DNA from 4 places in the Vibrio aestuarianus genome. Region 1 is predicted to be linked to each of the others. Evidence: predicted binding sites of a transcription regulator. Region 1 holds the regulator's gene; each other region holds the start of a gene.
What was found. The regulator CRP, encoded in region 1, controls carbon source genes, mostly activating them, when cyclic AMP is high. The targets are predictions, from matches to a motif close to TGTGANNNNNNTCACA.
Positions count from the first base shown of each region.

Region 1 (4,218 bases):
CTCTTCTTGTCAGATCAGTAGCATTAAGAAGCTGTATCAATTCGATGATTTAATCACAGCCCCCTTGCATGGTTTTAAAGATGCTCATGACTATTATCAACAATGTTCTGGACTACATAAACTCAAGCAGATCCATGTACCCTTACAAATTATTCACGCTAAAGACGACCCATTCATGACCGATGCTGTGATTCCAAAATTCGTTTTACCGGAAAATATCGACTATCGCTTATTTAACCAAGGTGGACATGTCGGCTTTATTTCAGGCAGTGCATTGAAACCAACTTTTTGGCTGGAACAAGCCTTACCTGCCTATTATGAAAGCCTGTGTAAACCGTCATGAAATAGCTGCCATCACAATGCTATTTAGGGTATAACTGCCAGCCTTCAACATGACAGTTAAGAGGTCGTCATGATTATTCCTTGGCAACAAATTGCTCCTGATACACTCGATAATCTCATTCAAGAATTTGTCTTACGTGAAGGAACAGATTACGGTGAACAAGAGATATCTTTGCAACAAAAAATCGAACAAGTGAAGCAGCAGTTAGCAAGTGGTGAAGTTGCCATAGTCTATTCTGAATTGCACGAAAGTGTCGATATTCAAGTGCGTAAATCGTTTTAGCGCACCGCAATCTAGTCTTTCCGTGCTATATTGCGACAATAAATAACAAGTACGTTACATAAAGACAGGGTTTGTCATGTCAGCAAAACATCCGATTATAGCCGTCACGGGCTCATCCGGTGCCGGTACTACCACAACCTCTGAAGCGTTTCGCAAAATGTTCAATATGATGAGCATTAAACCTGCTTGGGTTGAAGGCGACAGCTTCCACCGTTTCACACGTCCAGAAATGGACGTAGAGATCCGTAAAGCACGAGAGCAAGGCAAACACATCAGTTATTTTGGTCCCCAAGCTAATGACTTTGGCGCACTGGAAGAGTTTTTTCGCCAATACGGCAAACTAGGAACAGGGCAAGTTCGTCGCTACCTGCATTCATTTGATGAAGCCGTTCCCTATAACCAAATGCCAGGAACGTTTACTCCATGGCAAGATTTGCCAGAAAATTCTGATGTTATGTTCTACGAAGGGTTACATGGTGGTGTGGTCGATGGTGATGTCAACGTGGCTCAACATGTCGATTTTTTGATTGGCATGGTGCCGATTGTTAACCTAGAGTGGATCCAAAAATACGTACGTGATACGCGCGATCGTGGTCATTCACGCGAAGCTGTAATGGACTCGATTGTTCGCTCGATGGACGACTACCTCAATTACATCACCCCACAGTTTTCTCGCACCCATATTAACTTCCAGCGCGTGCCCACAGTCGATACCTCAAACCCGCTCAACGCAAAGGGTATCCCCAGTTTGGATGAAAGCTTCGTGGTGATAAGGCTACGTGGCATTAAGAATGTCGATTTCCCCTATTTACTGGCCATGATTGATGGTTCATTTATGTCGCGCCATAACACCATCGTTGTTCCTGGTGGCAAGATGAGTTTTGCCATGGAGCTGATTGTTCGCCCTATCCTGCAACAATTAATTGAAACAGGGAAAATTGGATAATATTTTTGCACTTTTTACGGTTACTTTTCATACCGTGATCATGTGCACATTTTTGCTTAAATTATCGTGTAGTCGACACGATTAAAGTCAAGAAATCGTTTCCGAAAAAGGATACTATTCTTAACCGAAACACAAGTTAGCTTGCAGCACTTGTAAAGTGCTCTTATCCTAGTAAGTCAATTTAAAGGCTTAGCTAAAATATGGAAAGCAGCAAGCGTACCCTGCAGAGGAAGTGAGATATTATGGTTCTAGGTAAACCTCAAACCGACCCAACACTAGAGTGGTTTCTTTCACACTGTCATATTCATAAGTACCCATCAAAGAGCACGCTGATCCACGCGGGCGAGAAAGCTGAAACGTTGTACTACATCGTTAAAGGTTCTGTTGCGGTTCTTATTAAAGACGAAGAAGGTAAGGAGATGATCCTTTCTTACCTAAACCAAGGTGACTTTATCGGTGAACTTGGTCTATTCGAAGAAGACCAAGAACGTACCGCTTGGGTTCGTGCTAAATCTCCTTGTGAAGTGGCAGAGATTTCATTTAAGAAATTCCGTCAACTTATCCAGGTGAATCCAGATATTCTAATGCGCCTATCTGCTCAGATTTCACGTCGTTTACAAGTGACTAGTCAAAAAGTAGGTGACCTTGCGTTCCTTGACGTAACGGGCCGTATTGCTCAAACGCTACTAAACCTAGCGAAACAACCTGACGCAATGACTCACCCAGATGGCATGCAAATCAAGATCACCCGTCAAGAAATCGGTCAAATCGTTGGCTGTTCTCGTGAAACAGTTGGTCGTATCTTGAAAATGCTAGAAGAGCAGAACCTAATTTCTGCACACGGTAAAACTATCGTGGTATACGGAACTCGTTAATTTCAACAGAAATTGAGAGACTGAATCGATAAAGCCACCTTGGGAAACTTAGGTGGCTTTTTGTTGGCAAAGGCTCAGCACAATTTTATTGCATATCAGTGCTTTCAAAAATCTTGTCAGCTGAAGCGGCAACAAACCCACTATATAACTCACCGTTTGCCATTGGATAGCGTTTGGCAAACTCGTAAAAACCGCCCGGAATCATCTCAACACCATCACTAAATTGCACCGGTACTTTATCTGCCATGGTGGAAGATTGTTCTAGCAGCACCTCTGGCGTGCCTTTCACTTCTCCGCCATTTTCATTAATAACAAAGCCAGCTTGGCGAAGGTGAGCATTCACCGCTTTGACTTCATTAAACGCATTCAACTGGTTAACACTAACGGTAAAATGATTGGCCCCATAGCCATGAGCTGCCAACCATGCGGCGTATTCACTTTCCTGAGCCAAAGTGAGGTAATCGCTATGGGCTATCTGCCATAATCGACCACTATACAAAAAGTCGCTACTGGTGAGTTTGTCGCTATCTACTTGCTCTACCAGTTTGGCTACAATCGCTTGCAACTCAGGTGAGCACTCTGCCACTTTTAGCTCACTAATGAAAACCTTAGGCTGCGTTGGATCAGGATGTTCATAGTGCTTCGCGACTAACTTCTTACTTTCAAATTGATAATCACCACACGCTGTATAACCTAATGCTAAAAAAGGCTTAGCCAGTGTTTCAATCCCCAGGGGAGCAACATTAAAGGTTCGCAAAGCGATATGATCATTGATCAAAGCTTCATCTTCTTGAAGCAATTGATGAACTTTGTCAGCCGAAGGACAAAGACGTTGAATATAGTCATTCCATAGCGATTGAAATAAAACGGTTGGCGTCATAACGCCTCCTTGTCAGCAATGTGTCTAGCAAGCGATATACCTTGAGTATGTATAAAGCCTTAGTTTCAGTATGAGGTTATTGGATAAATATTGCCGCTTAATATTTATTGAAACGATTCAGAAAATACATCCAGCGGCAATTCAACCTGTGACGTTAAGTTGTGTATTGATCCAGGTTTCAGGATCTATACCCAAACCACTTGAAGTGGCAGGTAGGTGGCAAGTGAGTAAATCCCCATGAGCATAGATAAACTATGTAATTGGGGTGAACAAACGTAGCCAACACCGCTGCAACTTCAAGTAGAAAGGGGATAAGCCTCTTCTATGAGAGGCTTTTTATTATTCCGTAGGTTATAGCTCAACCCCAGGGCTGAGAGTGGCAGGTAATTCTGTTGCCTGCCCTTCCATTGAAGCCATAGGGTATGCACAGTAATCAGCCGCGTAATAAGCACTCGGGCGCAAGTTACCCGATGCCCCCGGCCCACCAAATGGTGCATCACCACTCGCACCAGTTAATTGGCGATTACGGTTTACGATACCAGCGCGGATATGATCAACAAAATAATCCCACTCGGCATCATCAGTTGATACTAAACCTGCAGACAAACCAAAACGGGTAGCATTGGCCAACTCAACCGCTTGCTCTAAAGTCTGATAGCGCACCACTTGTAATAACGGGCCAAAGTATTCTTCGTCAGGCAACTCACTAATAGCGGTTACGTCAATGATTCCTGGCGTAACAAATGCCGCTTGCAGCGGTTTGGCTTCCACCAAACTATAACCACCTAAAAATTGTAAATTAGCCTGTGCATTGAGAATAAATTGCGCGGCAGCTTGCGAGATTTGTGGCCCCATAAATGGCGCAGGATCGGCAAATGGTTGATCAATTCGT
Region 1 is NZ_JAKNYQ010000001.1:641,873-646,090, reverse strand. It holds gene MCT08_RS03085 (hydrolase) at 1-343, shown strand, start outside; gene MCT08_RS03080 (YheU family protein) at 413-625, shown strand; gene MCT08_RS03075 (phosphoribulokinase) at 702-1,571, shown strand; gene crp (cAMP-activated global transcriptional regulator CRP) at 1,814-2,446, shown strand; gene MCT08_RS03065 (DUF1338 domain-containing protein) at 2,532-3,326, opposite strand; gene astD (succinylglutamate-semialdehyde dehydrogenase) at 3,678-4,218, opposite strand, start outside.

Region 2 (4,218 bases), 260 kb from region 1:
GCGGAGCTCATTGAAGTATGTCGTCGTCTAACCCCTAGCGACATTTCTCAATTAATGAAGGTCAGTGATAAAATTGCTGGCTTGAATGTGGCACGTTTTGCTCAATGGAGTAAAACCTTCACTACAGATAATGCAAGGCCTGCTATTTTGGCTTTCAAAGGCGATGTTTATACTGGTTTTGAGGCTGAAACGTTATCAGATGCTGACTTTGATTATGCTCAACTGCATCTAAGAATGTTGTCTGGTTTGTACGGCCTGTTGAAGCCGCTTGATTTAATGCAGCCCTATCGTTTGGAAATGGGAACGAAATTGAGCAATGCGAGAGGAGCTAATTTGTATCAGTTTTGGGGAGATATCATTACTGATAAGTTGAACCAAGCTCTGCAAGAGCAAGGGGATAATGTATTGATTAATTTAGCCTCTAATGAATACTTTAAAGCCGTCAATCATAAAAAGTTAGATGGTCAGATCATTACTCCCGTTTTTAAGGATTGTAAAAAAGGACAATATAAGGTCATCAGCTTTTATGCGAAAAAAGCGCGCGGTATGATGGCGCGTTATATCATCGATAATCAAGTGTCCTCACTTGAGCAATTGACTCAGTTTGATCGTGCAGGCTACTACTTTGTTGAACAAGAATCTTCAGCGACTGAGCTCGTTTTCAAGCGTGAAGAGCAGTAGTGATATAGTTAGGTGGTAATATGTGGCAGTGGTTGAAAAGGCAAATCTCACGTTATGATCGTTGGTGCGAAAGTATGGGGCTGACACCTGATAAAAAGCGCAGCTGTGTCCCTTATCGACAAGACCCGGCTACGGATAAAGAGACTAAACGTGAGCATCAGTAAGCTACGTCTGTTTGATACTCATTGCCATCTTGATTTTTCTGTTTTTTCTGAAAATGTTGACCTACACATTAAACTTGCTCAGAAATCTGGAGTTGAGAAATTACTGGTTCCAGCGATTGGTCCAAGCAATTGGCAGCGAGTTGCTCAGTTGGCGGAAAGTTATCCTGCTCTCTATTTTTCTTTAGGTTTTCATCCTTATTTTTTATCTCAATCATCACATTCTTATATAGATCAGTTTGAACAAGCATTAGATAACAGACACGACAAGTGCCTGGCTTTAGGGGAATGTGGTCTTGATTTCGCTATAGACGTTGACTCTAAATTGCAAGAATCGATGTTTGAAGTTCAAATTGAGTTGGCGAAAAAGACGGCTTTACCTCTTATTATACATAGCCGTAAAGCTCACAATCGTGTTCTCCAGCTTTTGAAAAAACACCACTTTAACCAAGGTGGAATATTACACGCCTTTTCCGGAAGTGAGCAGCAAGCGAGGCAGTTTATTGATCTTGGCTTTAAAATTGGAGTAGGGGGAATCATCACCTATCCAAGGGCCAATAAAACTCGTTTGGCTATTTGCGCTTTGCCTCTCGAAAGTTTAGTGCTCGAAACGGATGCACCAGACATGCCATTAAATGGCTTGCAAGGTAAAGTGAATCACCCTAAATATTTGCCAATTATTGTGCAAACGCTTGCTTTGCTAAGGGGGCAGTCAGAGCAATCGATTGCTGAGGCCTTATGGGAAAATAGTCACTCGCTGCTATTTTCTTTGTGAATGAATTCGAAATGAAATGTATGGCTAGTGATTTTTGTATCAGTAAATGGTGAGTTGGCTCACATAAGTGAGTGAATGCGAGCTGAATCTTATAAGAAAGTGTGAGGCTGGCATTACTTTATCTAAGGAGGGATGAGTATAATCACCTCGCTTTATAGCTCCATTTTGTAACACGCCAATAAATAACTTATAAGGAAGTCATAAACTATGAGCCTGTTTATGAGCCTAGTCGGTATGGTAGTGCTTCTTGCTATTGCATTTGCATTCTCATCTAACCGTAAAGCTATCAATATCAGAACTGTGGGCGGCGCTTTTGCCATCCAATTTGCATTAGGTGCATTTGTTCTTTACGTACCTTGGGGCCGTGATCTTTTAAACGGTTTCTCAACTGGTGTATCTAACGTTATCAACTACGGTAACGATGGTTCATCATTCTTGTTCGGTGGTCTTGTTTCTAACAAGATGTTCGAAGTGTTCGGTGGTGGTGGTTTCATCTTCGCTTTCCGTGTTCTTCCTACACTGATCTTCTTCTCTGCACTTATTTCTGTACTTTACTACATCGGTGTTATGCAGTGGGTTATCAAGATTCTTGGTGGCGCGCTTCAAAAAGCTCTGGGTACTTCTCGTGCGGAATCAATGTCAGCTGCGGCAAACATTTTCGTAGGTCAAACTGAAGCACCACTTGTTGTTCGTCCGTTTGTACCTAAGATGACACAATCTGAACTATTCGCAGTAATGTGTGGTGGTCTTGCTTCTGTTGCTGGTGGTGTATTGGCTGGTTATGCTTCAATGGGTGTTCCTCTAGAGTACCTTGTTGCAGCATCATTTATGGCAGCACCTGGTGGTCTTCTATTTGCTAAGATTCTTCACCCAGAGACTGATAAGCCTCATGAAGATTTCGATGAAGCATTAGACGGCGGCGACGATAAGCCAGCTAACGTTATCGACGCAGCAGCGGGCGGTGCGGCATCTGGTCTACAGCTAGCGCTAAACGTTGGTGCAATGTTGATTGCCTTCGTTGGTTTGATTGCTCTTGTTAACGGCATGTTGGGTGGTATCGGTGGTTGGTTCGGTATGCCTGAGCTAACTCTAGAGCTGATTCTAGGTTATGCGTTCTCTCCACTAGCATTCCTTATCGGTGTGCCATGGGCTGAAGCGGTAACCGCTGGTTCATTCATCGGTCAGAAATTAGTGGTTAACGAATTCGTTGCTTACCTAAACTTCACACCTTACTTAGGTGAGAACGCGCAAGTTATTGCTGCAACTGGTCAAGTGATGTCTGAGAAGACGACTGCAATTATTTCATTCGCTCTATGTGGTTTTGCGAACCTTTCTTCTATCGCAATCCTACTTGGTGGTCTTGGTAGCCTTGCTCCAAACCGTCGTAGCGATATTGCTCGTATGGGTATTAAAGCTGTACTTGCTGGTACGTTGTCTAACCTTATGGCAGCGACAATTGCAGGCTTCTGCTTAAGCCTAGCTGCGCTATAATTTAGTTAAAAAGTAATTAATTTATAGACGCCATTTAATATCGCCCCGTAGCAAGAAATTGCTGCGGGGCTTTTTTGTTTCTGGGTTTAATTTCATTATTGAGCCATGCAAAAAAAGAGAGATAGTCTAAGGTTATTTAGACTCTTTTTGAGATACAAACCGTTTGCTCTATGAATGGCGCTACAGTTTTGTAGCGAAAATCTATACTGTATCGGTGAGATTAATTTTCAATGGAATATTGAAAGTTTTTAGCTAGCACTAATCAATACATGGAGTATGATCTGGAGCTAGGGCAACGGTGTTGCCTTGATATACGTTAGACACAGCAATAAAAGCTCAATATTGGAGCAACATTGTTTGTGCCATAGGCCAAATTGGTACTGTGCGGTGACAGGGATAGCAATTGGAATGTTCAACATTCCGAGTCTTCAGGGAACCAAGTCCGTTCATTTGTGGCTACTGGGAAAAAGCGCACCAACAACTCGCGTGCCAGTAGTGAACTATTTGAATATATTGATCGGAGATAGAAATGAGCGATTTAAAAGCAGCAGCACTTCGTGCACTAAAATTGATGGATTTGACTACGCTAAACGATGATGACACAGACGCGAAAGTGATCGCCCTTTGTCATGATGCTAAAACAGCAGTAGGCAATACAGCTGCAATTTGTATTTACCCTCGCTTTATTCCTATTGCTAAGAAGACACTTCGTGAGCAAGGCACACCAGAGATTCGTATTGCGACAGTAACGAACTTCCCTCATGGTAATGATGATATTGAAATCGCAGTGGCTGAAACAAAAGCAGCTGTTGCGTATGGTGCTGATGAAGTCGATGTTGTTTTCCCTTACCGTGCATTAATCGCAGGTAACGAACAAGTCGGTTTTGAGCTTGTTAAGCAATGTAAAGAAGCATGTGGCGATATCCTTTTGAAAGTGATTATCGAAACGGGTGAATTGAAAGAAGAAGCATTGATCAAAAAAGCGTCGCAAATTTGTATTGAAGCTGGTGCTGACTTTATCAAAACTTCAACCGGTAAAGTGCCAGTGAATGCTACGCCAGAATACGCACGTATGATGTTAGAAGTAATTCGTGATATGGGCGTTGCTAA
Region 2 is NZ_JAKNYQ010000001.1:905,772-909,989, forward strand. It holds gene yaaA (peroxide stress protein YaaA) at 1-681, shown strand, start outside; gene MCT08_RS04325 (DUF5363 family protein) at 702-845, shown strand; gene MCT08_RS04330 (TatD family hydrolase) at 832-1,617, shown strand; gene MCT08_RS04335 (NupC/NupG family nucleoside CNT transporter) at 1,825-3,108, shown strand; gene deoC (deoxyribose-phosphate aldolase) at 3,638-4,218, shown strand, end outside.
Region 2: MCT08_RS04335 (NupC/NupG family nucleoside CNT transporter) is a predicted target of CRP. The motif match lies at 1,666-1,681, and genes of this name have one in related genera.

Region 3 (4,218 bases), on a different contig from region 1:
GTTCTCGCAATAGTGGAGAAGGTTGCGGCGTCGGCATGTTAGCTTCAGATGAGTGCTCTCGAGATACAAACCGAGCTGGGTATTCATAAGGGTTGTGATCAAGCGAGCCCTCGGGCTCTTCTTTCGCTGAATAATTGACATGTTGGCAAAGGATATAACCGGAGTTTGCCTCGCCAGTGGCAAACCATAGCACCCCATTATTGCTGTTCGGTTGCAACGGGATGTAGTGAGATGCTAGCTCATAGTGGGTCGCATGGTTAACCCAGCGCGCATCGATCATCGCCAGTTTTCGACGACAACGGCTCGCAATGTGATCAACATGGTCGTAGAAGGTTTTGGGGTTAATAGCCAGCTTGCGGCAGATTTCACGAACCGAATAGCTCATGAAAAGTAAACCGAGTAGTGTCTCTTGGAAAGCCAGTTTTTTATTGGCTCCTGACCATTTATCGACGAAGGTTGAATGACACTCCTTGCAACGATAACGTTGACGGTCACCACTGTAGCCAAAGGCATGGTAGAGATGTTTATGGGTATGAACTGATAGGCCTGTATTGACACAGTCAGGGTTACGGCAGGCAGGCAAACCGTCGCTATGAAGTTGTCTTAAACGGTGTAACTCATTTAGCACTTCACGGTTGTTAAGTAAGGGGGGGAAAGCTCCACATTCACGACAAACCATCGTTGGACGTTTCGGGTTCACGTGTTGCAGGACATACCGTTCTGCTGCGCTCAAGCCAAAGTTGTCACACGCCAATGTTTTACAAAAGTTGAGTTGTAAACCATCTGCGTCCTTGGGTAGTTGGTCGTTAGACACGATCGCCCCCTCGGGGTAATTTAGGGCTGCCAAGTTGTCTTGGCAGCACAATACTGCAAATTAAATTAGATATTGATGGCGGTCTCTAGAGCGACTTTCATCATATCGTTGAATGAAGTTTGACGATCTTCTGAGCTTAATTTTTCACCACGAATGATATGGTCAGAAACCGTTAGAATGGTCAGTGCCTTTGCACCAAGATCAGCGGCTACGCCATAGATACCAGCCGCTTCCATATCAACGCCCAAAATGCCAAGTTTGTTCATTTTCTCGAACAAATCACCTTCAGGTGTGTAGAACAAATCAGCAGAGAATACGTTGCCAACTTTGACTGGAACCTTTTGCTCACGTGCTTGGTTTACTGCTGCTTCAAGAAGGCCATAGTCAGCAATCGCTGCAAAATCGTGGTTATTGAAACGGATACGGTTTACTTTTGAATCGGTAGAAGCACCCATGCCAATCACGATGTCCATCAGGTTGACGTCATCACGAACCGCGCCACAGCTACCAACACGAATAATGTTTTTTACACCATATTCAGAGATAAGCTCATGAACGTAAATAGAGCATGATGGAATACCCATACCATGGCCCATTACCGATACTTTTTTACCTTTATAAGTTCCTGTGTAACCAAACATATTACGTACATCACAGACTTGTTTAGCGTCATCTAGAAATGTTTCAGCGATGTATTTTGCACGTAGTGGATCGCCCGGCATTAGGACTGTTTCAGCGAAATCACCAGCTTGTGCATTAATGTGTGGGGTTGCCATAGTTATTACTCCAAGGTTTCTGAGTTAGTGCTCATCAGTGGTAATCAATGATATTACCAATTCTGTTGAATTTGTCATTTTTCGTTGAGGCAATACTAGCCTTACAAAATAAGGCTCCTTGAGAACTTGGTCACAAAATGGGTTCTTATCATCTTATTCAATCCCATTGATAACCAAAAATGTTGAAAGTGCTAAGGCAATCGATTTGAGTAAACGTTTTCTTTATTTGTACAATATTTTTTTTTGTATAGTTTAATTTTATTGTGCTATAAGTTATACAAGAAATGTTTTTGTATACCTATTATCTATGAGGGTGGCTATGAGTAATTCAGAAATTCGTATCGGTATCAGTGCTTGTGTACTTGGCGAGAATGTACGTTTTGATTCCGGTCACAAAGCAAGCGTATTTGTCACGCAAGAGCTGTCGAGTTATTTCTCTTTTGTACCAGTATGTCCAGAAGTGGGGATTGGCTTGAGTGTCCCGCGACCAACGATTCGTCTTGTCTCTAATGAAGAACGGGTTGCCCTGGTTGAAACCAAAGACGCGAGCAAAGACTATACCCAAAGTATGTATGAATTTTCAGAGCGAAAAGTTGATGAGCTTGAACCGATGAATTTATGTGGTTATATCGTCTGTGCAAAATCGCCGACTTGCGGTATGGAACGAGTAAAAGTGTACAAACATCAACGGGCTGACAAAGAAGGGGTTGGGCTATATACCGAGACTTTAATGCGCAAGATGCCGTGGTTACCCGTTGAAGAAGATGGACGCTTACATGACCCCGTGTTGAGAGAGAATTTCATCACTCGTGTTTATTGTTTGCATGACTTTTATCAATCGATGGGTGAACAGGCTACACCCGGCAAGGTTGTCGCATTTCATTCTCGCTACAAGCTCACTTTAATGGCGCATCACCCTGAGTCATACAAAGAGTTAGGTCGTTTAGTGGCCAATATTAAACAGTATCAACCTCAAGACTTTATTAATGAATACCGCTTGGGTTTGATGGAAGCGCTCAAAAACAGAGCCAGCCGCAAAAATAACACCAATGTTCTTATGCACCTTCAAGGTTATTTCAAACGTTCTTTAACTAAAGAACAAAAGGCGGAATTGGCACAAGTAATTGATGATTACCGCACGGGTCTGTTGCCGTTGTTAGCGCCACTGACTTTACTCAAGCATTACCTGAAAATGTACCCAGATGGATATCTAGAGCAGCAGCATTACTTTGAACCTTATCCGCAACAATTAAGACTACGTTATGGACTGTAAACGATGACAGCAAAACTTTACGCAATTAGAGAAGTTGCCGATATTACAGGGGTTAAGCCCGTTACGTTACGAGCGTGGCAGCGGCGCTATCACCTCATTCAGCCGAAACGAACCGAAAAAGGGCATCGTCTTTATTCTGAGGAGAACATCGCGACTATCCGAGTTATTCAAGGTTGGCTTGCGAAAGGCGTTTCTATTGGCAAAGTCAGTGCACTGCTTGAAGGAAGTGAAAATCTTCACCAAGATCTGCCGAGCGAGCAAGTTGAGCTACAAGAACAAGAAACCCTTTTGCAGGCATTAGTAGAACTCAATAAAGGTAAAGCCGAATCGACTATTGCGACGGTATTAAAAGAGTACCCGCTGGATATTGTTGAGCAGCAGTTTGTATTCCCAATGATCGATGCGCTTGAACGAGTAAAAGGCCCATTACGCACCTTACATAAAGGGTTGTTTCAATCACTAATGATCAGCAAATTAAGTTCAATTATTGAGTCAGAAAATAAAGCAGCGACTAAAGGTAAGTGCTTGTGTGTCAGTCTTGATCCTATGTCCAGTATTTTGGCTTGGTTGTGGTTTGTGAGTAAGTCTGAAGCGGGCTATAACGTGACGGTGTTAGACGGTGTTGAAGATATCACCGCTCTGGTTGGTCATGAGGCTTTACCCTCTTACCAACACATTGCAGTTTTCGCAAATCGCTCTTTGCCTGATCACCAAATCAACGCGTTAGAAAAATTACAGCAGCAGTTAGCTAATAAGCTATCTCTGTCTGAAGTGATCTGTCGTTTACACACTTCTCTTACGTAAAAGTTCAAGGATGTAGCATGAAACTAATATGGTTGCGGCGTGATTTGCGTGCCGTTGATAATACGGCGTTGAACTATGCCATCAATTCAGGTGAGCCTGTGATTGCAGTATTTGTCGCGACACCAACGCAGTGGCAAAAACATCATATGGCCCCTATGCAGGCAGATTTTATCTACCGCCGTTTATTTGAACTTCAACGCGAACTGGAAGTACTGAACATTCCGTTGCTTTATCGTGAAGTGGGCAACTATACGCAGGCGTCGCAAACTGTGGTTGATCTCGCACAGCAGCTAAACGTTGATGAGGTTGTGGTCAATCGGGATTACGAAATCAACGAATTGGCACGTGATTTAAGCGCGAGAACGTTATGCGGGCAAAGCGATATTAATTGGAGTGAATTTGATGATAAGTGCATTCTGGCTCCGCGTAGTGTTATTAATAAACAAGGCGAGCACTTCAAAGTATTTACTCCTTTTAAGCGTGCTTGGTTATCACAGGTGACAATTCCCCAAATTGTTTCAGCTAAGCCGGCTGCGCGTCATGCCAACCCA
Region 3 is NZ_JAKNYQ010000002.1:174,655-178,872, forward strand. It holds gene MCT08_RS14465 (lactate dehydrogenase) at 1-814, opposite strand, end outside; gene deoD (purine-nucleoside phosphorylase) at 880-1,590, opposite strand; gene MCT08_RS14475 (YbgA family protein) at 1,910-2,863, shown strand; gene MCT08_RS14480 (MerR family transcriptional regulator) at 2,867-3,667, shown strand; gene phrB (deoxyribodipyrimidine photo-lyase) at 3,685-4,218, shown strand, end outside.
Region 3: deoD (purine-nucleoside phosphorylase) is a predicted target of CRP. The motif match lies at 1,710-1,725, and genes of this name have one in related genera.

Region 4 (4,218 bases), 880 kb from region 1:
CAATCAAGCTGGTGCACCTTAATAAATGCCCTATTTTAGCACCGGCCAAAACGTTAACCGCGGAAAATGCAGAAAAGATAGGGATTGATCGAACGGCATGTTTGCAAAACTTAGCCATGATTAAACAGCACCCTGAAATCCGAGAAAAACTGGTTGGCCTTTACAGTATCGAGCGAGAGTATCCGGCCAATGATGATGTCGATAGCCAGCTGTATGACGGATTCTTTTCGCCTTCGGATAAAGCCGCTATGGATATTATCCGTGAGACCGACCCGGTAAATTTATCTGCTTTAGAGATTAGCTTTAGTGATAAACGGATTGAGCCCCTACTATTTCGTTATCGCGCGCGCAACTACCCTTTGACACTGAGCGATGAAGAACAACAGCGTTGGGCTGCACATTGCCGTGAATATTTTGAAAATCGTATTGAAGAATATAGCCTCAATTTGGAAAACTTAGTTCATACCTATGAGAGTGACGAAAAGAAAATCGCTATTTTAAAATCCGTTTACCATTACGTGGAAACTATTACCCGTTGAAAATATGACTAGCTGGCAGTAAGACGATTTAACTATTTAGGCAACAGCATGCGAAGCGGTTGCCTAGCTCATTCAGTCTTACCTTGTTAACCAACAGCACTCAACGTTTCTGACTTAGACACGGCACAATTTTTTATGTTGAATACATTCGCAAAATACATTGTCTCATTAGGCCTAATTCTACTTTGCCTACTAGCGGGCATTAACCTACAAACTTGGCTTGGTATTTCTATTCCAGGCAGCATCATTGGTATGCTGATCCTATTTGCACTAATGGCCAGTGGATTGGTCCCTGTAGAGTGGGTTAAACCAAGTGCTAGCCTATTTATTCGTTACATGATTTTGCTTTTTGTTCCGATAAGCGTTGGCTTAATGGAGCATTTTGAGATACTCATTAACAATGCGTTACCGATACTTGCTAGTGCCGTTGGTGGCACATTAATTGTGCTTGTTTCTCTTGGCTGGCTGCTGGATCGTTTTTTGAAAAAGGGGAATAAGTAATGTGGCTGCTAGTAACTATCTTGGTGTTTTTTTTCACGCGCTGGCTTAGCAAAAAATGCAAAACACCACTGATGAACCCTTTATTAATCAGCCTTGTAATCATTATTCCTATTTTGCTGTTTTTTAAAGTCCCTTTTGAAACCTACTATGCAGATAATCAATGGTTAAGTTTGCTATTGCAACCTGCCGTGGTAGCGCTTGCTTATCCTTTGTATGAACAACTGCCACAAATACGTTTGAACTGGCGCATCATTACATTGGCCTGTGGTGTAGGCAGTGTTATGTCGATGCTGACCGCCAGTATGATCGCTGTGTATATGCAAGCCGATATTCAGTTAATCGCCAGTTTGCTGGGTAAATCCGTAACTACACCGATCGCAATGGAAGTGTCGAGTAACTTAGGAGGAGAACCTGCGGTTGCCGCCATTTTGGTGGTTATAGTTGGATTATTTGGCGCGATTCTCGCCTACCCTATCTATAACCTGTTAGGTATTACGCACCCGATCGCTAAAGGATTAACAATGGGAACCGTATCGCACGCCTTGGGTACCGCAACCTGTGCTGAGAAAGATCCTCGTGATGCCGCTTTCAGCTCTCTGGCTTTAGTCGTGTGCGGTGTCATTACATCGGTTTTAGCGCCAAGCTTTTTTGCCTTTTCAGTGTGGTTAGCAAGCCTATAATCATTACAATAACCGATAGATTACAAACAAACATTGACAGGAAGTATTTGACATCTTTCACTTAATCTCAGGCTGCAATCGATATCATGTGTGACCTCACTCTAATTATGAAAAATGAAATATCGTTACATTTATCAATGTGATCACAATCACGGAGAATTTTCATTTGTCACCTAGAATAGACTTCAATACATTGATAAGGATTCACTATGAAAAGCCGTATTGAACAAGCACTAGCTGATACACCAAAACCGATTGCAGAGTTTTTGGCCGCTATTATGCTGTCAGATGACTTTGATGCAACTCTATCACCAGAACAGTTTGAGCAGTTGCTTGCAATATCTGGATTAGAAGACTCGGAATTACGCCTCGCCTTGCTGCCTTTCGCTGCAGCTTATGCTTATGTGCCACTTTCTAACTTCTATGTGGGAGCAATTGTAAGAGGCTTATCAGGTCGCTTATATTTTGGTGCCAATATGGAGTTTTCCGGCGCACAGTTAGGCCAAACCGTTCATGCGGAGCAGTGCGCAATCAGCCACGCTTGGATGAAAGGTGAACAAGGTATAACTGATGTCACCGTGAATTTCAGCCCATGTGGTCACTGCCGTCAATTTATGAATGAGCTAACCACCGCTAAATCACTGACCATCCAATTGCCAGAACGTGACGAAAAATCTCTCGATGAATACTTACCTGATTCCTTCGGACCTTCTGATCTTGGTATCGAATCAGGCCTGATGGCGAGTGCAGATCATGGCAAAATGACCAGTGAGGGTGATCAATTAATACTGGCCGCGCTAACAGGTCTAAACCGCAGCTATGCTCCTTACACAAAGAACCTAAGCGGTGTTGCCTTACGAGTCGAAAGTGGCAAAACCTTTATTGGCTCTTATGCTGAAAACGCGGCTTTCAATCCGAGCCTACCACCACTACAAGTTGCCTTGACACAGTTAATGATGAGCGGTGAGAGTTTTGACCAAATTACTTCCGCGGCACTAGTAGAAATGGCCGAGGGAAATATTAGTCACCTCGCAGATACACAATCAACTCTCGAAGTGATTAACCCTGACATTCCCGTTTCCTACCTGATGGTTTAACCACATCATAGTGGCATAAAAAATCCTCGAGCAATCGGGGATTTTTTATTGGCGGAAAAACAACAAGCGATACTCATACCATTTAATAAAAATCCCTTCAAAACCATGACGGCATTGTGAAAGGCTGTTAATTTAGCGTAAGGGTTTCATTTAAAGATCAACGGATTGATTTATGTTTGAGCAAGTGGTTAATATTCTTTTCCCGGTCATAGCCTTAGTGGGCGTAGGGTTCATGATAGGTCGTTGGCAAAAACCAGATTTTCGCCCCATTAATCGCATCAATATGGACGCTTTCGTTCCGGCTCTTGTTTTTTCATCTCTAGCAACCATGCCACTCGACACTCAGCAACTTCCCTTGATTGTAGCTTCCTTAGTGGCCGTTTTGATCCCCGCTCTTTTGATGATTCCCATTTGTTTGATGATGAAAATTAACTATAAGGCGTGGGCTCCATTACACATGTTTCGCAATAGCGGTAATTTAGCGATTCCGCTTTTCACCTATACATTCGGCGAGTCTGCATTAGGGTCAGCCGTCTTATTATTTGTGGTTTCAGCATGTCTACATATTAGCCTTGGCCTAGCACTTCTTAGTAAAGGCAATCCATTTAAGCAGATCATTTCTACGCCGTTATTCATCGCTGCCGCTATTGCTATGACATTGAATGTATCGGGCATTACCGTTTGGAAACCTCTTTATGAAGCGACGTCATTACTGGGACAAGCCGCGGTTCCCGTGATGTTAATTTCTCTCGGTTCTCAGATGATCAATTTAAAATTATCAGGGTTCAAAGTCGGGGTGATTTCTAGCTTGTTATCTTTAGCCACTGGGGCTGTGAGTTTTCTGCTGATTTACTACTTCATTCCATTACCCACTATGCAGCTACAAATGATGGTTTTGTTCACCATGCTCCCCCCTGCCGTCATGAACTATCTGTTTGCAGAACGTTTTAATATTGAACCAACAAACGTCGCGTCAATGGTATTGTTTGGTAATTTCTTTTGCCTGATTACACTACCAATTCTACTCACTGTTGCCCTCTTGCTATAGTTCATCTTACTTATAGAACAAGCAAGAACCATTGAATGTAAAGATTGGTGAATTAGGTTCACAGAGCATCACCAGAGGTCTAAGATAATAACCATGTCAATTTTGTGGGTTATCAGTCATGAAAATGATCTTCTTGGTTTGCCTATTGCTTTGGTTGCCCTCAGTGGTGGTGACATGGGATAACACCGTAGACTTCTTCTACTGGCGACATCACTTTGTTATCTTGACTGGCTTCCTTGCTTTAGCCTATATGAGTGTTGCAATGCTGACCGCAATGCGCTTTTCGAAAGTGGAGCAATGGCTAGACGGGCTGGATAAAAGCTACGCGGTACATAAATCGCTCGGGATACATG
Region 4 is NZ_JAKNYQ010000001.1:1,519,374-1,523,591, reverse strand. It holds gene sbcB (exodeoxyribonuclease I) at 1-539, shown strand, start outside; gene MCT08_RS07230 (CidA/LrgA family protein) at 675-1,040, shown strand; gene MCT08_RS07225 (LrgB family protein) at 1,040-1,720, shown strand; gene cdd (cytidine deaminase) at 1,930-2,817, shown strand; gene MCT08_RS07215 (AEC family transporter) at 2,990-3,865, shown strand; gene MCT08_RS07210 (ferredoxin reductase family protein) at 3,984-4,218, shown strand, end outside.
Region 4: cdd (cytidine deaminase) is a predicted target of CRP. The motif match lies at 1,859-1,874, and genes of this name have one in related genera.